2 regions of the Nocardioides sp. NPDC058538 genome follow, and region 1 is predicted to be linked to the other one. Evidence: riboswitches for the same ligand, from Rfam matches in the RefSeq annotation. Region 1 holds a riboswitch; the other holds the start of a gene.
What was found. Region 1 has a riboswitch for cobalamin ahead of ACFWQC_RS24815 (VWA domain-containing protein). Riboswitches for the same ligand answer to the same signal wherever they lie in the genome.
Positions count from the first base shown of each region.

Region 1 (9,701 bases):
CTTGGCGGGCGATACCGATCCGACCTCGGGCCCTGTGATCGCAAATCCCCAGGTCCCAATCGGGTCGAACGTGGTAGCGCCGAAGATATTGTTGAAGCAGCCGCCGTAGTCGAGTTGGTCCCATGTGGCGGCCATGGTCCCGAGCGGCCTGCTGAGATCGGCGCTGATCAGAGTGCCGTGCAAGTCGAACTGATCGCAGCTGAACGTCTGCCCGACAAACTCGTCAGTGAAGGCGATCTCGTTGCCGATGAAGGCGACGGCGGGTCCGCCGTGTGGTGTGTATGTGTCCGCAGCAGCGTGGGCGGGCAAGGACATCACCGCGGCCGTGGCGATAGTGAGCCATCCGGTGGCGAGACCAGTGAGGACGCGATTGATCAAGTTCTTCATCAACTTCTCCAGCGGAGGTGGGTTGGCGATGTCGGAAGGGGTCTGTGCCGATGGCAGTTGCCAACGACACAGACCCCGGATGGATCGGTTCAGCGCTGGTCGATCACGGGTTGGTGATGGTGAGACCGTTGGCCGTCCAGGTCCCGGCCACGGAGATGGACTGTCCCTGTCCGACACCCAGGATCGGGCAGATGAAGCCGACCGGGTTGTCTGAGATGGTCAGCGTTGACCCGGTGGGCGTGAACACCTGCGTGGAGTCGTTGAAGGTGCCGCTCACCTCGCCCGCGACGTTGAACGAGCAGCCGGCGGCCTCGACAAACGCGGTGACGCTGGTGAGCGTGGCCGGCGAGACCGAGCCGACCTCGGCTCCGTCGACCCTCACGCCCCAGGTACCAGTCGGGTCGACGGTGGTGTCACCGGCGATCGGGTTGGTGCAGCCGCTGGACGCGAGGTTGGGCAGCGTACCGGCGGCCTCCCCGAACTCCCGGGTCTGACCCGGGTCGATGATGTTGCCGGTGAGGTCGAACTGCTCACAGGTCAGCGTCTGGTCGGCCTCGACCGCGGTGAAGGACACGTTGTTCCCGACAAACGTGATCGGGTTCGTGCCGTTCGGGGTGTAGCCGGCGGCGGCGGCCTGGGCCGGCGCGGACATGGCCGCGACGGTCCCGACAGCGAGGGCTCCGGCAGCGAGACCGGTGAGCACGCGGCTGGTGATCTTCTTCATGATGTTTCTCCTTGTGTGGTGTTGTGTTGAACCCGAGAGGCTCACGCGGTGCCCGCGCGAGGATTGGCGATCTGCAGCTCGAGGGAGTTGTCGGTGCCCGGCACCAGGGCGTTGATCGGGATGGAGCCGAACCAGGGGAAGAAGCCAGGGATGTCGAAGAAGTTCAGCGCGGCACACCCGGTGAAGCTCCCGATCGTGTAGGTCGAGGTGACCCGGCCGCCGCCGTTGACGGTGAAGAACTCACCCTCAGGAGTGCTGGCGGTGATGGTGACCGGTTCGGCGGTGTGGCAGCGGCTGCCGACAGCCAATGGCCACCAGATGCCGAACACCTTGGCCTCGACGTCGCTGAGCTGGATGTCGTAGGCGACCGTCGAGGTGAGCGTCGACTTGCCCAGCTGGCTGGTGGGCACGATGGCGCCGGACAGTGACCCGACCTGGGTCATGGTGACCTTGGCTCGGGACGGGATCCCGAAGATGTCGAAGCTCATCGTCTGGGTCGGGATGGCGAGGGATCCCCCGACGATGTGGCCGTTGGTGGTGTCGATGACTGACTTGAGCACCGAGGGCCCGATGGCCATCGACGAGTCGACCTGCGCACCGATGTGCGTCGTACCGACGGCGTCGTAGTCGACCTTGAGGGTCGGGTTCTCGACGGCTTGGGCAGCGGGTGCCCCCGTGAGCAGCGCGGTGGCCACGAGCGCGGCGAATGCTGTGGCGACCCACGTGCGGTGACGGGGTGGAGGCTTGGTTCTCACGTTTTCCCCTTGCGGTCCGGGATGGATGACGCCACCCATTGACGCGGCCGCTGCCGAGGGCTGGCAACCGCGATGCCGCCGCTAGGTCGGGGATCCCGCCAAAACTGTCAGGTTGGTGACAACTTCGACCCAGCACGGAAAAGTTGTGAGGACCGTCACAACTTTTCAGGGTTATCCGGGAGCGAACCTCTGCCGCTCTGGACGCGGGGTCCGGCCGAGCCCTTCACTGCAGGGGATGTCGTCCTTCGCGCGGCTCCCCAGGTCGCAGCGCAGCGAGGGACGAGTGCGGAGGAGAGTTGCGTGACGACGAGGACACGACCGACTACGGATACGTTCACGGGCCCGATCCCGAGAAGGCCCCGGCCAACGCTGCGAATCGACCTTTCGCCGCCGCCCGACGCGATCGCTCGGGAGATCGTGGTGGCCTACCGGCCCCGGGCCCGTGACCTGTCTCGCCGCATCGCCGGACGCATCTGCCGCGAGGTGGCCGCGTTCGGCGATCCACGGGTGCACGACGTCATCGAGGAGGCACTCGGCGAGGCGGTCTCCCTGTTCGTCGACGCGATGGCCGGTGCACCCGTACGTGGGGCGACCGTGGCCCACATCTATCGACGTCTGGGCAGCCTGGAGGGAAGGGCCGGCCACAACCTCGATGCGATGCGAGCGGCACACCACATCGCGACGCAGGAGTTCTGGCGGGAGATGTCGAAGATCGCCGGCGAGCTGGAGCTGCCGCTGGCGTCGGTGAGCTACCTCGCCGAGGCACTCATGGACTACCAGCACCAGCTCCTCGAGCACGCCATGCGGGGCTTCGCCGAGCCCGCTCCGCCGATCGATCCCCGGCTGCCGCTCTTCGCGGCGCTCGTCGGCGACGTACGAGCGGGCGCCCTGCGTGCTCTGGCCGGCCGTGCCGGCTGGGCCATCACCGATCGGGTGGCCGTGGCGGTGATTCCGGGTGGACCGGTCTCCGCCCACCTCGGCGCGCCCACGGCACGTCTGCTCGCCGGCTCGAGCGAGGGCGCCATGGTCGTGATCGGGGCCTCGGGTGAGGTGCACCTTCGGGCCCAGGCGGTAGTCGCTGAGACGAGCCGCCCGGTCGCGGTCACCTGGGAGGTACGACTCGACGACACCCACCACGCCGTACGTTGGGGCATGCGGGCCCTGGCCCTGGTCGCCGAGCAGGTCATCCGCGCTTCTGAGGACGGCATCGTGTGGTGTGCCGCGCACCAGTCGGAACTGTGTCTGCACGCCGACCCGATGCTGCGCCGCTTCGCGGACGAACAGCTGCTGGCGCCGCTCATGGAGGAGACTCCGAAACGGCGCCTGGCGCTCGCCGAGACCATGTTGGTCTGGCTGCGTACCCGCCCCAGCGCCCCCGTCGTCGCCGAGCACCTCATGGTCCACGAGCAGACCGTGCGGCACCGGCTCAGGCGCATCAAGGACCTCTTCGGCGACCGCCTCAGCGACCCGTCAGAGACAGTCGGGCTGCTCGCGGCCCTCGAGTCGACCACCCCGCGGTGGCGCCGCGACCTCGCCGGCTGATCGCGCCGGCGTACGCGCGGCTTGGACGATCAGGAAGGATCGGCGTGGTGGACATCTCGAGGGCCACGTCGAGCGTCCATATACCAACTTATCTCAATAAAGTGGTGTAAGGTGCGACTGTGAACCACTCTCACACAGAGTTCGCCGTCGAGATGGAGTCGCGCGATTGGCAAGGCGAGCCAGACCGTTCCGCATCCCGACGCCAGCGGATGTCAGCGCGCGGCCCATACGAGGCTGCCGTCCCCGCTCGGATCGAAGGCCTGGTATCAGCGGTCAGTACGGAGATCCAGGCCGAGGCTGAGGACGCAGTGCGCGAGATCACTCGCTTCGATGCTGAGGTCACCGCGCTGACCGAGCGACGCTCCCGCGTCGAAGGACAGGACGTGGCGACAGAGCTGGCTCCGCTCGCGTCGGTGCTGCTGCGGACGGAGTCGGCGTCGTCGTCGCAGATCGAGGGTGTCACGGCCGGCGCCAAGGCTTTGGCACTCGCTTCGATCGAAGCGAAGAGTGGTCCGAATGCTCAGCTCGTCACGGCGAACGTCGTCGCGATGCAACGGGCAGTGGCGCTCGCTGACGACATCAGCGTCGACTCGATCCTGGCTGCCCACGATGCTCTTCTCGCCGGACACGAGTACGCCACTCCTGGTCGCTTCCGAACGGCTCAGGTGTGGATCGGCAGCGCCGCGGTGAGCCCGCATACTGCGTCCTTCGTTCCTCCTCATCACACTCGGGTAGCGGCGTGTATGGAGGACTTGATCGCCTTCGTGCGGAGGGTGGACCTTCCGGTCCTGGTTCAGTGTGCGATTGCGCATGCGCAGTTCGAGACGATCCACCCTTTCAACGATGGCAACGGACGCGTCGGTCGGACCCTTGTTCATGCGATGCTGCGCCATGCCGATGTGACACGCCGCCTCACCGTCCCTGTGTCTGCTGGCCTGCTGACCGATACATCGGCGTACTTCCAGGCGTTGACCGACTATCGCAGCGGGGACGTCGAGCCGATCGTTCGGCAGTTCGTCAACGCCTCGTTCAGGGCGGTCAGCAACGGCCGCCACCTGGTTGATGATCTGGAGCGGGTGTACGACGGCTGGGGTGAGCGACTGCCATCCCGGCGAGGGTCGGCCGCACAGCGACTCCTTCCGTACCTGCTCAACCAGCCAGCCGTGAACATTGCCTACGTCGAGGCCGCGACAGGAACGGCGCTGTCTGCCGCTCAGCGGGCCGTCGAGCAGTTGGAGAATGCCAAGATCCTCACTCGCGTAGGCAGCGGCCAACGTAACCGTGTGTGGCTGGCCAATGAAGTCGTCGATGCGCTCGACGCCTTCGCTGAGCGAGTCGGTCGCCGCGGCTGAACTGCTACTCGGCGGGCTGGAAGGCCCACTGGACGACCGTGCGCTGGGGTGCCCAGCCCCGGAAGGTGCCGATCGAGTCGACGGACTCCACCGAGATCCGGGTCAGCTCGCCGCCTCGCTCCGCGTGCTGGCGCGCCAGGACCTGCTCGGTCTCCAGGGTGACGCCGTGGACCACGAGCCGGCCGCCGGGGCGGAGGGCTCGCAGACAGGCGTCGAGTACGCCGGGGCGGGTCGCGCCGCCGCCGATGAAGATCGCGTCGGGGGCTGGGAGGTCGGCCAAAGCATCGGGGGCGCGGCCATCGACGACGGTCAGGCCGGGTACGCCGAGTCGGGACGCGTTCCGTGCGATCCGGGCCGCCCGCTCTGGGCTGGCCTCGATCGCGGTCGTGGTGCAGGTGGGGTGGGAGCGCATCCACTCGATGCCTACCGAGCCTGCGCCTGCGCCGACGTCCCAGAGGTGCTGACCCGGGACCGGGGCGAGGCGGGCCAGTGCGGAGGCCCGTAGGTCGCGCTTGGTCAGCTGTCCGTCGTGCTCGAAGGCGTCGTCGGGGAGGCCGGCGGCCCAGGAAGCGGGGAGCGACTGTGTTGGTCTCGACACGCCTTCGCCTAGCGGCTCCGAGGCCTGAACGAAGTGGCCTTCGACCGACGATGCGCTGGTCGAGCCGCGAGCGCCAGCGAGCGTGTCGAGACCAACACGGTCGGCGACGCACTCGATCGCCACGATGTTGAGGCGTGGAGACTCCCCGACCCAGGCCGAGGCGGACGCGGTTCGCGCGCTCTCCGTCTCCGCGCCCAGGTCACCGAGGACCGCCAATGTCGAGGCGCCGAATCCTGTGGTGACCAGCAGGTCCGCAATCTGCCTCGGAGTGGATCCGTCCGAGGAGAGCGCCAGGATCCGGCGGCCGGGAGCGAGCTCGCGGGCGACCAGCGATACGTCGCGGCCGACGAGGCTGACGGCCACGCAGGACTCGGCGGCCCAACCCATCCGGGCGCGGGCGAGGGCGACGGAGGAGACGGCCGGCTCGATGCGTACGTTCTCTCGCCCGAGAAGCGAGATCAGGGTCGTCCCGACGCCGGAGACGAGCGGGTCGCCCGAGGCCAGAACGACGACGGGCGCGTCGCCTGGCAGCGAATCGAGGAGAGCCGGGAGCCCCTCGCGCAGCGGTGACGGCCAGGGTTCGCGCCGCTGGCCGGGGACGTCCGGGACGAGGTCGAGATGGCGCTTGCCACCGAGGAGGACGGCGGAGCCCCGGATCAGCTGCTGGTGACGTACGGGGATCTCGTCCCAACCTCCGGCACCGATGCCCACCACGACGATCATGAGGCCAGACGCTACAGTGGCCGCTCAGGCGCGAGGTGCCCCGACTGCCCAGTCATCGGCTCTGTCACAGGAGCTGGTGAGGACGGTGGGAAGGGAGAATCTGGGAAGCCGGTGAGAATCCGGCACAGGCCCGCTGCGGTGAACGAGCCCCTTCGTGGGGACTCGACAAGTCCGAAGACCGGCCCCGCGCCCATCCAGTCCAAGCGATAGGGAGCGGGAGCCTCTCCATGCCGGTTCATTACCCATTTTCTGCCGTCCTCGGCTGCCAGGCGGACGACCTCGACGACATGGGCCTCGCGCTCGTGCTCACCACCATCTCCCCGGAGATCGGCGGGGTCCTGGTCCGTGGCGAGAAGGGGACGGCGAAGTCGACGGCCGTACGCGGTCTGGCGGCCGTGCTGCCCTCGATCTCGGTCTACGCCGGGGATCGGTTCTCGATCGACCCGGCCGACCCGTCCGCGGAGTCGCCGGACGGTCCTTTCGGGTCTGCCGCCGTCGTGGAGAGCCGGCCGGTGCGCCTGGTCGAGCTCCCGGTTGGAGCGACCGAGGACCGGGTCGTCGGCTCGCTCCACCTGGAGAGCGCGCTGTCGCGCGGTGCGGTCGAGTTCGAGCCGGGGCTGCTCGCGCGGGCCCACCGCGGCCTGCTCTACGTCGACGAGGTCAACCTGCTCCACGACCACCTGGTCGACCTGCTGCTGGACGCGGCGGCGATGGGCCGGGTCTCGGTCGAGCGCGACGGTGTCTCGGTCGAGCATGCCGCCCGGTTCGTGCTGATCGGCACCATGAACCCCGAGGAGGGCGAGCTGCGTCCGCAGCTCCTGGACCGCTTCGGGCTCACCGTCGAGGTCGCCGCGCCCCGCGATCCTTCCCTTCGGGCGGAGGTCGTACGCCGCCGGATGGCCTTCGACCTGGACGCTCCCGCGTTCGTCGAGCGCTATGAGGCCGCCGAGCGCGACCTGACCGCACGGGTCTCCACCGCGCGCGCCCTCGTCGGGAAGGTACGTCTCACCGCTCCCGGGCTGCTCAAGATCGCCGAGGTCTGCGCGGCGTTCGAGGTCGACGGGCTGCGCGCCGACATCGTCACCGCCCGCACCGCGGTCGCGCACGCGGCCTGGGCCGGTCGCTCCGAGGTCACCCGCGAAGACATCCGCCGGGCCGCCCTGCTGGCGCTCCCGCACCGGCGCCGTCGCAACCCGTTCGACGCTCCCGGGCTCGACGAGGACCTGCTCGACCGCATCCTCGGCGACGAGGAGCTGCCGCCCGAGCCGCCCGAGGGAGGGCCTTCGGATGGCTCGGGGGACGACTCGGGCGCCGAAGGTGACCCTGTTGGTCTCGACACGCCTCCGCCTAGCGGCTCCGGCGGCTCGACCGACGGTGAACCCCCGTCGGTTGAGCCCGCGAGCGAAGCGAGCGGTGTCGAAACCAACACAGCCGATGACGCACTCGACCAGCCACAGTCGCCTTCCGGCGTCGCGCCCGAGTCCGTCACCGCCGCCGCCCCGGCCTACCGCCCCCGCCTCCTGACCGTGACCGGCCTGGGCACGGGCCGCAGCGGCGGCCGGAGCAAGGCGATCGGCAGCAGCGGCCGCCGGATCGGCGCGAGCGTCAGCACCCGTGGCTCGCTCCACCTCGTCGAGACCCTCAAGGCGGCCGCGGGCAAGCAGGCCACCCGCCCGCGTACTTCCGCGAAGGTCGAGCTGCGGATCGAGGACCTCCGCACCGCGGTCCGTGAGGGCCGGGAGGCCAACCTGGTGCTCTTCTGCGTGGATGCCTCCGGGTCGATGGCCGCACGCAAGCGGATGGCGCAGGTGAAGGCCGCGGTCCTCTCGCTGCTCCTGGACGCCTACCGGCGCCGCGACAAGGTCGGGATGATCACGTTCCGGGGCGAGGGCGCCGAGCTGGTGCTGCCGCCGACCGGGTCGGTCGACCTCGCCGCGGCACGCCTCGACGAGGTGCCCGCCGGAGGACGTACGCCGCTGGCCGAAGGCCTCCTCGAGGCCGCCCGCGTGCTCCAGCGCGAGCACCTTCGTGACCCTGATCTGCGGCCGCTGCTGGTCGTGGTCACCGACGGGCGCGCCAACTCATCCCGAAAAACTGCGCAGGCTCATGGCAAGGACGCCGTCCGGCGGTCGCAGCAGGCCGCCGCGTACGTCGCCGGTCTGGGCGTCACCACCGTCGTCATCGACTCCGAGAGCGGGCCGATGCGGCTCGGGCTCGCCCGGCAGCTTGCCCAGCACCTGGGGGCCGAGCACGTGCCGGTCGCCGAGGTGAGCGCGGAGGCGCTGACCTCCGCCGTCCACGGTTTCACCGGATCCACCACGGGAAGGGGCGCTGCCTGATGCCGAAGGGACAGCCGCTGAACGTACCCGACGACGGGCTCACCACCCGCCAGCGCCGCAACCGGCCCCTGGTGATGGTCCACACCGGCCCCGGCAAGGGGAAGTCGACCGCCGCCTTCGGGCTCGCGCTGCGAGGCTGGAACCAGGGCTGGCGGATCGGGGTCTTCCAGTTCGTGAAGTCGGCCAAGTGGCGCATCGGCGAGCAGACCGTGCTCGAGCGCCTCGGGAAGCTGCACGAGGAGACCGGCGAGGGCGGGCCGGTCGACTGGCACAAGATGGGCTCCGGCTGGTCCTGGAGCCGCAAGCAGGGTGACGCCGAGGACCACGCCGCGGACGCCGCCGAGGGCTGGGCCGAGATCAAGCGGTGCCTGGCCGCGGAGACGTACGACCTGCTCGTCCTCGACGAGTTCACCTACCCGATCAAGTGGGGCTGGGTCTCGGCCGGCGAGGTGGCCACGGTGCTCGCCGAGCGGCCGGGTCGCCAGCACGTCGTCATCACCGGCCGCGACGCCGACCCGGCGCTGCTGGAGGTCGCCGACCTGGTCACGGAGATGACCAAGATCAAGCACCCGATGGACGCGGGTCAGAAGGGCCAGCGGGGCATCGAATGGTGAGCCTGCCCCGGCTGGTGGTCGCTGCTCCCTCGACCGGCTCGGGCAAGACGACCATCGCCACCGGGCTGATGGCGGCGCTGCGCGCTTCCGGGATGTCGGTGAGCGGGCACAAGGTCGGCCCGGACTACATCGACCCGGGCTACCACGCGCTCGCCACCGGCCGTCCGGGCCGCAACCTCGACCCTCATCTGGTGGGGGAGTCGCGCGTCGTGCCGCTGCTGCTTCATGGCGCCGCCGGGGCGGACGTGGCGGTCATCGAGGGCGTCATGGGGCTCTACGACGGCCGCCTCGGCACCGACGGCTTCGCCTCCACCGCCCACGTCGCCGCACTGACCTCCTCGCCGGTGGTCCTGGTCCTCGACGTCGCCCGGATGTCCCGCTCCGCTGCCGCGATCGCCGTCGGGATGGCGGCCTTCGACCCGTCCGTACGCATCGGGGGAGTCGTGCTCAACCGCTGCTCCCCGGGCCGCAACGCCTCCGAGATCCGGCGCGGGCTGGAGCAGGTCGGCCTGCCAGTGCTGGGCATGCTCCCGCGCGACGAGTCGCTCGCCTCCCCGTCGCGCCACCTGGGCCTCGTCCCCGTCGCCGAGCGTGACGAGTCGGTCACGCTGATCGAGCGGCTGGGGGAGCAGGTCGCCGCCCACCTCGACCTCGATGCGCTCCTTGA
Region 1 is NZ_JBHXNY010000041.1:960-10,660, reverse strand. It holds gene ACFWQC_RS24845 (hypothetical protein) at 1-387, opposite strand, end outside; gene ACFWQC_RS24840 (hypothetical protein) at 491-1,111, opposite strand; gene ACFWQC_RS24835 (hypothetical protein) at 1,153-1,866, opposite strand; gene ACFWQC_RS24830 (helix-turn-helix domain-containing protein) at 2,287-3,408, shown strand; gene ACFWQC_RS24825 (Fic family protein) at 3,528-4,760, shown strand; gene cbiE (precorrin-6y C5,15-methyltransferase (decarboxylating) subunit CbiE) at 4,765-6,081, opposite strand; cobalamin riboswitch at 6,144-6,283, shown strand; gene ACFWQC_RS24815 (VWA domain-containing protein) at 6,309-8,420, shown strand; gene cobO (cob(I)yrinic acid a,c-diamide adenosyltransferase) at 8,420-9,034, shown strand; partial or broken gene ACFWQC_RS24805 (cobyrinate a,c-diamide synthase) at 9,028-9,701, shown strand, end outside.

Region 2 (15,138 bases), on a different contig from region 1:
CCATGCCCTGATCGCCGCCGGCGGCCAGGACGAGGAGTGGCTGACCAACGCCCAGCTCACCGACGCCCACGTACGCATCTCGAAGGCCGACTACGACGAGTGGACCACGGATCTCCCCGCTGACCTGCGTGAACAGATGGTCGAGACCTGGGGCCCGACCCCGGGGAACCTCTTTGTCAACGACGACAACGAGCTCGTGCTCGCCACGCTCCAGGCCGGCAACATCGTCATCCTGATCCAGCCGCCACGCGGGTTCGGCGAGAATCCGGTCGCGATCTACCACGACCCCGACCTGCCTCCGTCGCACCACTACCTCGGCGCCTACCGCTGGCTCGAGAACGGCTTCCGCGCCGACGCCGTCGTCCATCTCGGCAAGCACGGCTCGATGGAGTGGCTGCCCGGCAAGAACGCCGCGCTCTCAGCCTCGTGTGGTCCGGACGCGGCCATCGGCAACATGCCGCTGATCTACCCGTTCCTGGTCAACGACCCCGGCGAGGGCGCCCAGGCGAAGCGCCGGGCGCACGCCACGATCATCGACCACCTGGTGCCGCCGATGGCGCGTGCGGAGTCCTACGGCGACATCGCGCGGCTGGAGTCGCTGATGGAGGAGTACGACCGGATCTCCTCCATGGACCCGGCCAAGCTGCCCGCCATCCGCGGCGAGATCTGGCAGCTGATGAAGGCCGCCGAGCTCCACCGTGACCTCGGTATGGAGGAGCGGCCCGAGGACGACGACTTCGACGACTTCATGCTCCACATCGACGGTTGGCTCTGCGAGATCAAGGACGCCCAGATCCGCGACGGCCTGCACATCCTGGGCGCCGCACCCGAGGGTGAGGCACGCGTCAACCTGGTGCTCTCGATCCTGCGTGCCGCGCAGGTGTGGGGCGGCGTCGGCGGCGCCGTGCCCGGGCTGCGTGCGGCGCTCGGTCTCAAGGAGGGCGCCGACACCCGCGCGGTCGACGAGATCGAGACCCAGGCTCGCGGTCTGGTGGAGCGGATGGACGCCGCCGGCTGGGACCCGGCGGTCGCGGAGACGCTCCACGACGACCCGGCCGTGCGGCAGGTGCTCGCCTTCGCCGCGACCGAGGTGGTGCCCCGGCTGAACGGGACGACCGACGAGCTGTCCGCCGTCCTGCACGCGCTGGACGGTGGCTTCGTCCCCGCGGGGCCGTCGGGCTCGCCGCTGCGGGGGCTCGTCAACGTACTTCCGACCGGTCGCAACTTCTACACCGTCGACCCACGCGCGGTGCCGTCGCGGCTGGCGTGGCAGACCGGGCAGGCGATGGCCGACTCGCTCCTCCAGCGCTACTTGGACGAGACCGGCGACTACCCGACATCGGTCGGGCTCTCGGTGTGGGGCACGTCCGCCATGCGTACGTCCGGCGACGACGTCGCCGAGGTGCTCGCACTGCTCGGGGTGGCACCTGCGTGGGACGAGGCCTCCCGCCGGATCACCCACCTCGACGTCATCTCGCTCGAAGAGCTGGGCCGCCCCCGGATCGACGTGACCGTACGCATCTCCGGGTTCTTCCGTGACGCATTCCCGCACGTCGTCTCGATGCTCGATGACGCGGTCCGGATGGTGGCCGACCTCGATGAGCCGGACACCGACAACTTCGTCCGTGCGCACACCCTCGAGGACCTCGCCGATCACGGCGACCAGCGCCGCGCGACGTCCCGGATCTTCGGCTCCAAGCCGGGTTCGTACGGTGCCGGGATCCTGCAGGTGATCGAGGCCGGCAACTGGCGCTCCGACCAGGATCTCGCCGACGTCTATACGGCGTGGGGCGGCTTCGCCTACGGCCGCGACCTCGACGGCGCCCCGGCGGCCGACGACATGCGCGCCAACTACCGCCGGATCAAGGTCGCCGCCAAGAACGTCGACTCCGCCGAGCACGACATCGCCGACTCCGACGACTACTTCCAGTACCACGGCGGCATGCTCGCGACCGTCCGCGCGCTGACCGGCAGCGAGCCGAAGGCGTACGTCGGCGACTCCACCTCGCCGGACGCCATCAAGACCCGCACGCTGCAGGAGGAGACCAACCGCGTCTTCCGGGCCCGGGTGGTCAACCCGCGCTGGATCTCGGCGATGCAGCGCCACGGCTACAAGGGCGCCTTCGAGCTGGCCGCGACCGTCGACTACCTCTTCGGCTTCGACGCGACCGCCGGTGTCGTGCAGGACTGGATGTACGAGAAGCTCGCCCGCGAGTACGTCCTGGACGAGACCAACCAGGAGTTCATGCGATCCTCGAACCCGTGGGCGCTGCGCGGAATCGTCGAGCGTCTGCACGAGGCGGCCGAGCGGGGGCTCTGGGAGGAGCCGGACCCCGAGCTCGTCGCGCAGATGCAGGAGATCTACCTCGACATCGAAGGTGACCTGGAGGAAGAGTGACGCGTCGGATCAAGATCATCGGCGTCGGCCCCGGCGACCCCGACCAGGTCACTCTCGAAGCTGTGAGCGCGATGCGGTCGGTCGACTACTTCCTGGTCACCGACAAGTCGGGCACGGCCAAGGGCGGGATGCCGGATCCGCTGGTGCGGGCCCGCGAGGAGCTGCTCGACCGCCATCTGTCCACGCCGGCGCGAGTGGTGAAGGTCGCCGACGCGCCCCGTGAGCGGCGTGAGGAGTTCACCGGGACCGACGCCGAGTATCGGAAGGCGGTCGCCGACTGGCACCGCGCCCGGGTCGAGCGCTACCTCGACGTGCTGGCCGAGCACCCCGGCGACGTCGGCTTCCTGGTCTGGGGCGACCCCGCCTTCTACGACTCCACGATCCGGGTCGTCGACCAGATCGCTGAACAGCTCGACGTCGAGGTCGACGTCATCCCCGGGATCTCCTCGGTGCAGCTGCTCGCCGCCCGCCATCGACTCGTCCTCCATGACGTCGGGCGCCCGCTCTACGTCACCACTGGCCGCGCGGTGCTCGAGGCCGTCGAGGCCGGGCACGACAACCTCGTGGTGATGCTCAACCGTGTCGTCGACCTCCCCGGGCTCGAGGACTGGCGGATCTGGTGGGGCGGCAACCTCGGCACCCCCGAGGAGGAGCTGGTCGCGGGCACCGTCGGCGAGGTCCTGCCGGCGATCGAGTCGGCTCGCACGCGGCTGCGGGAGACGTCAGGCTGGGTCATGGACGTCTACCTCCTGCGGGCTCCGCGGACGCCCCGATGAGCGGGCTGCTGGTCGCCGGCACCACCTCGGATGCGGGCAAGTCGGTCGTGACGACCGGGCTGTGCCGGGCGTTCACCCGCCGCGGCGTCAAGGTGGCGCCCTACAAGGCCCAGAACATGTCCAACAACTCGATGGTGGTCTCGACAGGCTCGACCCCCGGAGGAGGCGACGGGACGACCGCCGAGATAGGCCGGGCGCAGTGGGTACAGGCGCTGGCGGCGCGGGTCACCCCGGAGCCGTCGATGAACCCGGTGCTGCTCAAGCCCGGCTCCGACCGCCGCAGCCACGTGGTCCTGATGGGGCATCCCGCGGGCGAGGTGTCCTCGCACGACTGGGAGGCGGGGCGCCGGCATCTGGCGACCGCGGCCCACGCGGCGTACGACGATCTGGCCTCGCGTTTCGACCTCATCGTCGCCGAGGGCGCGGGGAGCCCGGCCGAGATCAACCTCCGAGCCGGGGACTACGTCAACATGGGCCTGGCCCGGCACGCAGGGCTGGCGACCGTGGTCGTGGGCGACATCGACCGGGGTGGGGTGTTCGCTGCGATGTACGGCACCCTGGCGCTCCTCGAGCCTGAGGACCAGGCTCTGATCAGCGGCTTTGTGGTCAACAAGTTCCGTGGCGACGCCGGGCTGCTCAAGCCCGGACTCGACTCGCTGGAGTCGCTCACCCAGCGCCGGGTCTTCGGCGTGCTCCCCTGGGAGCCGTCGCTGTGGCTCGACTCCGAGGACGCGCTCGACCTCGAGGGGCGCCGTTCGGCGGCAGGTGCCACCCGCAAGGTCGCGGTCGTACGCCTTCCCCGCATCTCCAACTTCACCGACGTCGACGCGCTCGGCCTGGAGCCGGACCTCGACGTCGTGTTCGCCTCCTCGCCCGCCGACGTCGCCGACGCCGACCTGGTCGTCCTGCCCGGCACCCGCTCCACGATCAGCGACCTGGCCTGGCTCCGCTCGCGCGGCCTCGACGTGGCCCTGACCGAGCACGTACGCCGCGGCCGCCCGCTCCTCGGGATCTGCGGCGGCTTCCAGATGCTCGGCGGCGTCATCGCCGACCCCGACGGCGTCGAGGGATCGGTCGCAGAGGTCGAGGGGCTGGGTCTGCTCGACGTACGCACCGACTTCACCCCCGCCAAGAACCTTCGCCTGCCCACCGGGTCGGCGCTCGGCGTCGAGGCGAGCGGCTACGAGATCCACCACGGCCGGATCACCCGCGGCGATGGGGTTTCGGAATTCCTCGGCGGTGCCTGTTCGGGACAGGTCTTCGGGACGATGTGGCACGGCAGCCTGGAGGGCGACGCGCTGCGCGGTGCGTTCCTCGCCGCGACGCTCGGCCGCGAGCCGTCCACGGTCTCCTTCCCGGCCGCCCGCGAACGCCGCCTGGACCTGATCGGCGACCTCGTCGAGGAGCACCTCGACGTCGACGCCCTGCTCGACCTGGCCGTCTCCGCCGTCGGTCGAGCCGCTTCCCCCGCTGGTCGAGCCGCCACCGCTGGTCGAGCCGACGTCGTGAGGGACGAACGACGTGGTGTCGAGACCAACACGGTCCCATCGAGCGCGACAGGGGACCGTGTTGGTCATCTCGACAAGCTCGATACAACGCTCGACACGCCTCCGCCTAGCGGCTCCGGCGGCTCGACCAGCGGGGGAAGCGGCTCGACCAGCGAGGGCGACGGCTCGACCAGCGAGGGGATCCAATGAGGCTCCTGATCCTGGGCGGGACCGGGGAGGCTCGGGACCTGGCGGCGCGGCTGGTCGAGGAGGGCGTGGACGTCACCTCCTCGCTGGCAGGACGGGTGGCCCGGCCGCGGCTGCCGGTGGGCGCGGTGCGGATCGGCGGCTTCGGAGGGGTCGAGGGCTTGAGGGGGGCTCTCGACCACTTCGACGCGGTAGTCGACGCGACGCACCCGTTCGCGCGCGGGATCTCGGCCAACGCGGCCGCGGCCTGCGCGCGGACCGGCCATCCGCTGCTCCGGCTGGAGCGGCCGGGCTGGCCCGCGGACCCGTCCTGGGCCTACGTCGACACCCACGACCAGGCCGCCACGCTCGCCGCCGGTCTCGGGACGCGTCCCTTCATCACCGTCGGGCGCCAGGAGTTGGCCCGTTTCGTCCCCGCGCTCGCCGCCCACGCGACTCTCGCCCGGGTGGTCGACCGGCCCGACCTCGAGCTTCCCGAGCCGTGGACACTGCTGACCAGCCGTGGCCCCTACCAGATCGAGGGCGAGCTGGCACTGATGCGCGAGCACGGGACCGACGTGCTCATCACCAAGGACTCCGGCGGCTCCTTCACCTGGCCGAAGATGGCCGCGGCGGCCGAGCTCGGGGTGCCCGTCGTGGTCGTACGCCGCCCCACTGCCGCCGACGGCGTCCGCACCGTCGACGACGTCGCCGACGCGGTCGCCTGGGTCCGGAGCCTCGGATGAGAGTGGTCGTCGGGATGTCGGTGACCGACGTCGCCCGGCGTCAGGACCTGCTCGGCTGGGCCGGTGAGCTCGACGCGAGCCTCGCGTTCCTGCAGATGGGCGGTCCCTCGCTCTCCGCCGAGCTGACCCGGATCGCCGACTCCGGAGCCGAAACCATCACGCTGGCCGGCGTCAGCCTCGGCCCGCTCGCCCCCGGGCAGTCCTGGCTGCGCCGGATCGCCGCCCACTGGTGGCGTGAGCGCGCCGGTGACCGCCCCGAGATCCAGGTCGCGACCCGGCTGGCGACCACGCACGACGACCTCGCCGACGTGCTGATCGAGACCCGGCCGATCACCGGCACCGAGCCCGGGTTGACCTCGCCCGCCTGGGAACGAGTCCCCGAACACGTACGTCAGGTGCTGGTCTGCCGCGGCCCGCGCTGCACCGCGAAGGGCTCGGAGGAGACCGCCAGGGCGGTGATCCTGGGCGCGATGGAGGTCGGTCTCGGCGACGACGACCTGCTGATCACCCACACCGGGTGCCAGTTCCCGTGCAACCAGGCGCCGGTGCTCAGCGTCCAGCCCGACGATGTCTGGTACGGGAACGTGGAAGCGGCCGCCGCCCGGGTGATCGTGCGTGATCACCTGGCCGACGGCCGCCCCGTGGAGGCCTACCGCCTCCCGCGTTGACCGCCGAGTCGGCTCATCCTGACCCGACTCGGCGTGGGTCACAACGTGGCAGCGAGTGCCTTGCGCTCGGCAACGGCCCGCTCCTGCGCGTAGAGCCGGCCGACGAGGCCGACGAGCGCCACTCCGATCACACCCCACATGGTGGCGAGCGTGATCAGCGAGGCCCGGCGGAAGAACCACAACGTGTCGGCCGGGAAGTCCCCGACCTCGTTGACCGTCGTGAACAGCTCCCCCGCGACGACCATCACGACCAGGTAGGCCGCGATCGCGCCGACCACGGCGAGATAGGTGCCGAAGCGCCCGCGCAGCCGCACGGCGGCGTACGTCACGACCACGGCCGCCACGACCGAGAGCGCCTGGAAGGCGAAGTAGACCGCGGTGCGGACGCCGATGGTGTCGCCGCTGCCGACCGCCGGTGGGGTCGCCGGGTATTTGAGGAACGGCACCAGCGCGACCGCGACGAACCCGATCAGGGTGACGAGCGCGGTCGACTGTCCCGGCGTGAGCCGCCCGATCCGCCCGAGAGCGAGAGCGGCGACCAGCCCGAGGATGCCCCCGAGCGCGACGCCGACGGCCAGGGTGCCGGTCAGCAGCCCCCAGGTGCTCTGGTTGGTGCGGGAGACCTCGGCGGCCTCCGCTCCACCCTCGTCACCTTCGGCGGCATGGGAGTGCGAGTGCCCGTCGGCGCCGGCCGACTCCTCCAGCGCGATGGCAGCACCGACCTGCGGCTCACCGACGGAGTACGCCACCAGGAAGGTGGCGACTCCGGCGAGGAGTCCAGCTAGCAGGCCGCGTACGAGAAATGCACGCGGGCTCATCAGTGGCAGGGGTAACCGAGCAGGTGGCGACCGTCGTGGACCCACTCGTGGATCAGAGTGCCGGACGGGATCGAGACGGCGCCCTGGTCGGCGCTGATGAAGAAGAGCACCAGGAGACCGAGCAGACCGAAGAAGAGGGCCCAGGGGGCCAGCTCACGGAGCGGGATGGTGGGCAGTTCTGCGCCGGCGACGGGCGCCACAGCGTGCTGCGACATATGTCCTCCTCAGGGATAGCTGCGTCCCTGTTCGTTGGGGTTGGACGGACACTCGGGTCTGACTCCACCGCCGCGAGGCGATGTCACAGTAGCGCGACTGTGCCGGAGTTCCACCGGCTTCCTCATGTCCGTTGCGTGCACTATAGCGGGATCTCAGCGGAGCCACTCGTTGCCGGCGAGGTTGGTGAGATCGCTGATGTCGAGCGTCGGTTCGATCCCGGACTCGGGGGCGAGACCGAAGTGCTCCAGCGAGCGCCGCACCCACTCGGCGGCGTCGATGTTGAGCGGGCCGGAGACCCACATCGCGTAGGGCAGGTTGACGAATCTGTTCTCCTTGACAGCCGGCAGATCACGGGAGGCAGGGTTGGCCTTGAGGACCTTGACCTTCTCCTCGTAGGACTGCCCCGGGTAGTCCACGAAGTAGATGACGTCGGGCTCTGCAGCGGCGAAGCGCTCCCAGCCGACCTCCGTCCAGGTGTCCTCGACATCGGCGGTCGCACTGGTCACTCCGGCGGTGTCGAAGATCGCCTGTGGTCCGCCGAAGGAGCCGGAGGTGAAGATCGCGTCGGTGCCGGAGTCGAAGAGGAACGCGGTCGGCGCCTCGGCAGGCCGCGGGGCGCTCTCCAAGGCCTTGCGGCGCTCGTCGATGTCGGCGACGACCTTCTTGGCGGTCTCGTCGTGGCCGGTCAGTGCGCCGATGTTGAGCAGGTCGGTACGCAGCGCCGTCCAGGCCTCCATGGTGCCGCGGTCGCCGTCCTCCTGGCGGCAGGTCTCACTGAGCAGGTAGGTGTCGATGCCCCGCTTCTGCACCATCTCGGGCACCAGGTTGCGCGACTCGCTGAACCCGTAGCCCCAGCCCGCGAACATCAGCTGCGGGTCGAGAGCCAGGACGGTCTCCAGCGTGGGGTGTTCCTCGCCCACGATCTGGAGCTCGTCGACTCGGTCCTCGGGGTAGGCGAGCTCGAGGAGCTGCTGGTCCCGGGCCAGACCGGTGACGGCGACGAGCTCCTCGCGGGCGCCGACCGCCAGGGCGATCGAGATGATCCCGCCGTCGTAGGCGTACAGCTCGCTCACCGGCTCGTCGACCGTGAGCTCCTCACCGCAGTTCTCGACGGTGATCGTGCCCTCCCCCGCCTCGTCGACGGCGGAATCCTCCGCGCCGCAGGCCGTCAGGATCGTGGTGCCGAGCGCGAGCGCGGCGAGGCAGACGAGGCCGGGGCGTACGGGGCTGGTGATGCGCTGGGTCATGCCGATCGGTCCTTCCGAGGGTGGATGAGAAGGTGGGGCTGGTCCAGATGTGGATGCGGCACCTGGACCGAGCCGACGCCGAAGTGGTGCTCGACGCGGATGGTGTCGAGGACCTCGGCAGGCGGGCCATGGGCCACGACGGTCGCCGGGCCACTCTGTGGATCGCCGGCGGGCTCGCTGCCCGGCGGCCGACCGAGGACCGCCAGCCGGTCGAAGGATCGGAGCGCCAGGTCGAGGTCGTGGATGGTCGCGACCAGGGTCTCGGCCCGGTCGGCGACGCTCTGAAGCAACCGCAGCTGCCAGGCGACATCGAGATGGTTGGTGGGCTCGTCCAGGAGCATCACCGGGCACTCCTGGGCGAGGCCGCGGGCCATCACCGCCCGGCGCCGCTCGCCGCCGGAGAGCCGCTCGCAAGGGTCGTCGATGCGGTCGGCGAGGCCGACGGCGTCGAGAGCCGCCCGCACGATCTCGCGCTCCTGCCGTCCGCCCCGGGACCAGGGCCGGGTGCGGGGCACCCGGCCCAGCGCCACCATCTCCCCGACGAGCAGCTCGGCGGAGACCGCCTCTTCCTGGGGGACGTACGCCATCCGCCGGGCGCGTTCACGCGAGCCGATCCGGGCGGTCTCGTGGAGCCGGCCGGACTCGTCGGCGAGATGCGCCCGCCCGGCGCTCGGCCGCAGCACCCCGGCGAGGATCCGGAGCAGGGTCGACTTGCCCACGCCGTTCACCCCCACGATTCCGAGGCGGGTGCCCACCGGTACGTCCAGATCGACGTCGCGAAGCACCTCGCGCGTGCCCAGACGGGCGCCGACGCCACGTAGCCGCAGCACGGTCCCGGCGTCGTGCCCGCTCATCGTCCGCCTCCGAACCGGTAGTGCCCACGGCCCAGCAACAACAGGAACAGCGGTGCCCCGACGACACCTGTGACCACCCCCAGCGGGATCTCCTGCGGTCGCGCCACCAGCCGCGCCAGGACGTCGACCCACAGCAGGAACAGCCCACCGCCCAGCGCCGCGACCGGGAGGACGACCCGGTGCTGGGCGCCCACGAGCAGCCGGGCCGCGTGCGGCACGATCAGCCCGACGAACCCGATCCCACCGCTGACCGCGACCAGGACCCCGACCAGCACGGCCAGCGCGACGAACAGAGTCGTACGCAGCGCCGCGACGTTCACACCGAGCGCGGCAGCGGTCTCGGGGCCGGCGGCCAGGGCGTCCAGCCAACGGTGCAGCGCCAGCATGCCGAGCCCCAGGACGAGACTGAGGACCGCGGGCAGCCACAGCTTCTCCCAGCTGGCGCCACCGACGCTGCCGAGCATCCAGAACATCACCGAGTCGGCCGCGCGCGGATCATCGCTCATGAAGACCAGGAACGAGGCGATCGCGGAGAGCCCCGAGGAGAGCACGACACCCGAGAGCACCAGCCGGATCGGGGTCAACCCGCCCTGTGCGGTGGCGACCAGCCACACCAGCACGGCCGAGCCGACCGCCCCGAGCAGCGCCCCGCCGGAGACCGCGTAGATGCCGAGGCCGCCCAGCGCCCCGGTGGTGATCGCCGCCGTCGCTCCCACCGAGGCGCCCGAGCTGATCCCGAGCAGGAACGGGTCGGCGAGCGGGTTGCGCACCAGGGTCTGCATGCCGGCACCGGCCACGGCCAGGCCGGCGCCCACGGCGAGCGCCATCAGCGCCCTGGGGACGCGCAGCTCCCACACGATCACGTCCCACTTCCCCGTGGCGTCTCCCTGGAGCCGGTCGCCGACCGCCGCGATGACCTCACCGATCGGTATCCGCTCGGACCCGAAGGCCAGGGACGCGACGGCGCTGAGCGCCGAGGCGAGCAGCAGCCCGGCCATCAGCGGCACGAACGGGACTCGTCGTCTGCGGTCACGAGCACGGCGCGGACTCAGGGTCTCGCGGGACAGCGTTTCCACGGCGGTCGGCCTCTCAGGTCCTCTGGACCCTGGTCGCGAGGGCCGTGACGTACATCTGAGCCGACAGGTTTTCGGACTCGGGTTCACCCGGCGAGGCCGCCTTCCCAGGGACTGGTCCCCAGTGGCTTGCTGGCATCGCCGTCGCCCTCACCGCTGCGCGCCAGTCCCGGATTCACACCGGAGTTCCCTGGCATCCATCAGGATGCGTTCGACTCGGCGCAGAGGCTAGCACGGGCCACGGGGCCGGCGTCGGGAACGTTTCCGACGACACGGCTGAACACAAGATCTAGGAAGTTGCATTGGTGTAATTCCCGCATATAGTGGTCCTCGCAGCTGGTTCTCCCACCTCGGCGACGGGGCGGGAGAGGCAAGAGGGAACCCGGTGTGAGTCCGGGACTGCCCCGCAGCGGTGAGTGGGAACGACCGCCGTCACGAAGCACTGGGAGCAAGCCGGCTCCTGGGAAGCGACGGCCACTAGGACCGAGCACGAGACGCCCACGAGTCCGAAGACCTGCCAGTGCCCACCTCATGGTGGGGTCCGCGACCTCGAGGGAAGGTCAGGGGATCGAGCGCGTACGACGCCGTCCCCTCCTGCCCCGGCACGGATGCACGAGACATCCAGCGGGCCGGGGGCCCGCGCGAGAAGGGCACGGACATGATCGACACCGAGGGTCTACCGATCCGCACCGAGAAGTCGGCGTACGTCTTCGACTATCCGATGGCCGAGGACCTGGCCAAGAAGCAGCGGAGCATCTTCTGGACCGCCGAGGAGATCCCGGTCGAGAACGACAAGCAGGACTTCCTGGTCAACATGACCGACGCCGAGCAGGCCGCGGTCAAGACGACGCTGAAGCTGTTCACCATCTACGAGCTGATCCTCGGCGGCGAGGTGTGGGGCGACCGGCTCTTCCACGCGTTCCCGCGTCCGGAGGTCCAGATGATGACCAACGCCTTCTCGTTCGCCGAGCTGAACATGCACGCGCCGTTCTACGCGAAGCTCAACAAGACGCTGATGATCGACACCGAGGAGTTCTACGACTCCTACAAGAACGACCCGGTGCTGGCCGAGCGGATCGCGTTCGTGTGGGACGCCATCGCCGACGAGGACCTGCTCTACGCGCTGAGCGTCTTCACGCTGATGGAGAACTGCGTCCTCTACTCCAACTTCGCCTTCCTCAAGCACTTCCAGTCCGGGGGAAAGAACCTGCTGCAGAACGTGATCAGCGGCATCAACTTCTCCGCCCGCGACGAGAACCTGCACGCCACCGGCGGCGCCTGGCTGTTCAACACCACCCTCGAGGAGTACGCCGCGACCGTCCCTGCCGACAAGTTCGAGGCCGAGCGTGACGACCTCTTCGCGAGGGTTCGCGGCGTCGCCGAGCACCTCTACGCCCACGAGGCCCGGATCGTGGAGATGCTCTTCGACCACGGGCCGATCGCCGGCATCGACCAGGCCGACCTGGAGACCTTCGTGAGGTCCCGCATCGACATGACCCTGGAGAACATGCGGATGGAGCCGCTGTTCAACGTCGAGGCCAACCCGATCGCCGAGTGGTTCTACAGCGGCATCAACGGCACCCAGTTCCACGACTTCTTCCAGGTCACCGGCAACGAATACAACCGCAACATCGGCGAGACGGAGTTCAGCTTCTAATGAGCAACAACAACTGGGAGGCGCTCTCCGCCGAGCGCAAGGCGCTGCAGGCGTCGGGCACGGTGCCTGCCTTCATGACCACCGCTGGCTACGCGATGTTCAAGGCGAAGTACACCGTCGAGGGCCAGAGCGTGCGGGAGCGCTACGAGACCATCGCCAGCACCGCCGGCGATCTCGCCGACGAGATGTACCCCCGCGAGGACGGCGTCTCCTGGACGGAGCGGTTCTTCGAGGCGATCTGGAACGGCTGGCTCTCGCCGTCGACGCCGGTGCTGTCCAACCTCGGCACCGACCGGGGTCTGCCCGTCTCGTGCGAGGGCTCGTACGTCGAGGACTCGGTGTGGGGCTTCTACGAGACCCTCAAGGAGGCGGCGATCCTCTCCCAGAACGGGTTCGGGACCTCGGCGTACCTCGGCGATGTCCGGCCCCGCGGCGCGAAGTTCAGCGACAACGGCAAGGCCAACGGCGTGGTCCCGGTCTTCTGCAACTTCGTGGAGATGACCAACCAGATCAGCCAGGGCGCCACCCGCCGCGGCTCCTGGGCCGGCTACCTGCCGGTGGATCACCCGGACTTCTACGAGCTCGCCGACCTGATCTTCCGCGAGCCCGCCAACAAGAACATCGGCTGGATCTTCAGCCAGGCGTTCATCGACCGGATGCTGGCCGGGGATCGCGATGCTCTGGAGCGCTATCAGCGGGTGCTCAAGATCCGGGTGGTGCTGGGCAAGGGCTACATCTGGAAGGTCGACACCGTCAACGCCGCCCAGACCGAGTCCTACCGGGCCAACGGGCTGGCCAACAAGGCCTCCAACCTGTGCTCGGAGATCACCCTGTTCAGCGACGAGGACCACTCCTACACCTGCGTACTCTCCTCGCTGAACCTCTCGACCTATGACGAGTGGAAGGACCAGGACACGGCGTACGTCGCGACCGTCTTCCTCGACGCGGTCGCCGAGGCGTTCCTGCGCAAGGCCCGCACCATCCGCGGCCTGGAGCGGGCGGTGCGCTACACCGAGAAGGCCCGCAGCCTGGGGCTGGGCGTGATGGGCTACCACGACTACCTGCAGAAGCAGCGGGTGCCGTTCGAGTCGGACAAGGCGGCCGCGCTCAACAAGGACATCTTCGAGCGGATCTCCTCCGATGCCGATGCCGCGTCGCGGTGGATGGGCTCGGTCGCGGGCATCCCGGAGTGGTGCGTCGGGCGGCGCAACTCCCACCTGATGGCGATCGCACCCACGATGAGCACCGCGGTGATCGTCGGCGGCACCAGCCAGGGCATCGAGCCGTACGTCGCATGCGTCTGGAACCAGACCACCTCGGCCGGGGAGATGCCGCGGGCCAACCAGAACCTCGTCGAGGTCATGGAGGAGCGCGGGGTCTACGACCAGGCGCACATCGACGACATCGTCGACCACGGCGGCTCGGTCCAGCACGTCGACTGGCTCGACGAGCACGAGAAGGACGTCTTCAAGACCGGCTACGAGATCGACCAGGAGATCCTGCTCGCCCGCGCGTCGGACCGGCAGGTCTACATCGACCAGGCCCAGTCGCTCAACCTGTTCTTCCAGGCCGACGCGACCCCGCAGTACATCAGCAAGATCCACAAGCTCGCGCTGCTCGACCCGAACATCAAGAGCCTGTACTACCTGCGCTCCCGGGCCGGCATCCAGGCCAGCAAGCAGTCCACTTCGACCACTTCGACCACAGGGGCATGACCATGAACGAGAACCCGACCACCACCGACGCCATCGACGACCTCAGCTGGGACGACTGGAGCGACGCCGCGGTCTGCGCCATCGAGAACGGCCCCGACTGCGAGGCCTGCGAAGGATGAGCGACCCCGCCCTCGAGCGGCCGACGCTGACGGTCTGCCGCGGCTGCTGCTGCGGGACCGAGCGGAAGTCGCCCGGGGTGGACCATGCCGCCGTGCTGACCACGTTGAACACCGCGGCCGGGGAGTCGGCGACGGTACGTGTCGCCGACTGCCTCGGCCCCTGCGAGCGGGCCGACGTCGTGGTCGTCGGCCCCTCACCCGAGGGACGGCAGCGCGGCGCGCGGCCGGTCTGGGTCGCCCGGGCCGGCTCGGCCCGAGTCGCCGACGCCCTGGCCCAGTGGACCCGCGCCGGCGGGCCGGGCATCGCCGACGCTCCGCCCGCGGTCATGGCACGGGCCTTCCGTCACGGGCGCTGAGTCACCGCTGCGTACCCGGCCGCGACCAGGGCCGCGCCGATGCCGACCCGGCGTGCCAGGGTGGTGGCGCTGACGACGTCGGCGGGGGCGGCGGCGCGGCCGTCGCCCATCACCGCACGGTGCTCGACCCGGTTGCCGTAGTAGCGGTTCGTACCGCCGAGGCGGATGTCGAGGGCGCCGGCGAAGGATGCCTCGACGACGCCGGCGTTCGGGCTCGGGTGCCGCGCGGCGTCGCGGCGCCAGGCCTCCCACCCCTGCCTGGCCCGTGACGGCGCGGCGGCCAGCGTGAGCAGGCCGGAGAGGCGGGATCCGGGCAGGTTGAGCAGGTCGTCGAGGCGGGCGCTGGCCCAGCCGAAGCGCTCGTAGCGGTCGTTGTGGTGCCCGACCATCGCGTCCAGGGTGTTGGCGGCGCGATAGCCGAGCAGGCCGGGTACGCCCGCGACGGCGCCCCACACCAGCGGTGCGACCACGGCGTCGGAGGTGTTCTCGGCGACGCTCTCGACCACGGCCCGGGAGACGTCGGAGGCGTCGAGCTCGGCGGTGTCCCGGCCGACGAGGTGGGTCAGCCGCTGCCGGGCGGCAGGCAGGTCGTCGCGGTCTAGATGTTCGTGGACGGCAAGCGCCTCTCGCTCGAGCGAGCGGCCGCCGAGGACGGCCCAGGTCGCGGCCGCGGTCACCAGGGTCGTCCCGATCCGGCCTGGAGCGAGTCGCTCCGCGGCGGCTCCGAGGGCCACCGCTCCCCCGACCAGCGTCGCGGTGTGGAGGACGCCACGGGCTCGCTCGTCCGCGTACCAGGCGTGCTCCACCTTCATCGCGACCGTG
Region 2 is NZ_JBHXNY010000023.1:1,200-16,337, reverse strand. It holds gene cobN (cobaltochelatase subunit CobN) at 1-2,398, shown strand, start outside; gene cobF (precorrin-6A synthase (deacetylating)) at 2,395-3,174, shown strand; gene ACFWQC_RS19480 (cobyric acid synthase) at 3,171-4,871, shown strand; gene ACFWQC_RS19475 (cobalt-precorrin-6A reductase) at 4,868-5,593, shown strand; gene ACFWQC_RS19470 (ferredoxin) at 5,590-6,261, shown strand; gene ACFWQC_RS19465 (CbtA family protein) at 6,300-7,079, opposite strand; gene ACFWQC_RS19460 (CbtB-domain containing protein) at 7,079-7,294, opposite strand; gene ACFWQC_RS19455 (ABC transporter substrate-binding protein) at 7,448-8,542, opposite strand; gene ACFWQC_RS19450 (ABC transporter ATP-binding protein) at 8,539-9,396, opposite strand; gene ACFWQC_RS19445 (FecCD family ABC transporter permease) at 9,393-10,394, opposite strand; cobalamin riboswitch at 10,517-10,700, opposite strand; cobalamin riboswitch at 10,790-11,006, shown strand; gene ACFWQC_RS19440 (ribonucleotide-diphosphate reductase subunit beta) at 11,128-12,126, shown strand; gene ACFWQC_RS19435 (ribonucleotide reductase N-terminal alpha domain-containing protein) at 12,126-13,841, shown strand; gene ACFWQC_RS19430 ((2Fe-2S) ferredoxin domain-containing protein) at 13,957-14,316, shown strand; gene ACFWQC_RS19425 (cobalamin biosynthesis protein) at 14,304-15,138, opposite strand, start outside.
Region 2: it holds a riboswitch for cobalamin, as region 1 does, so the genes downstream of both, ACFWQC_RS19445 (FecCD family ABC transporter permease) here and ACFWQC_RS24815 (VWA domain-containing protein) in region 1, are expected to answer to the same signal.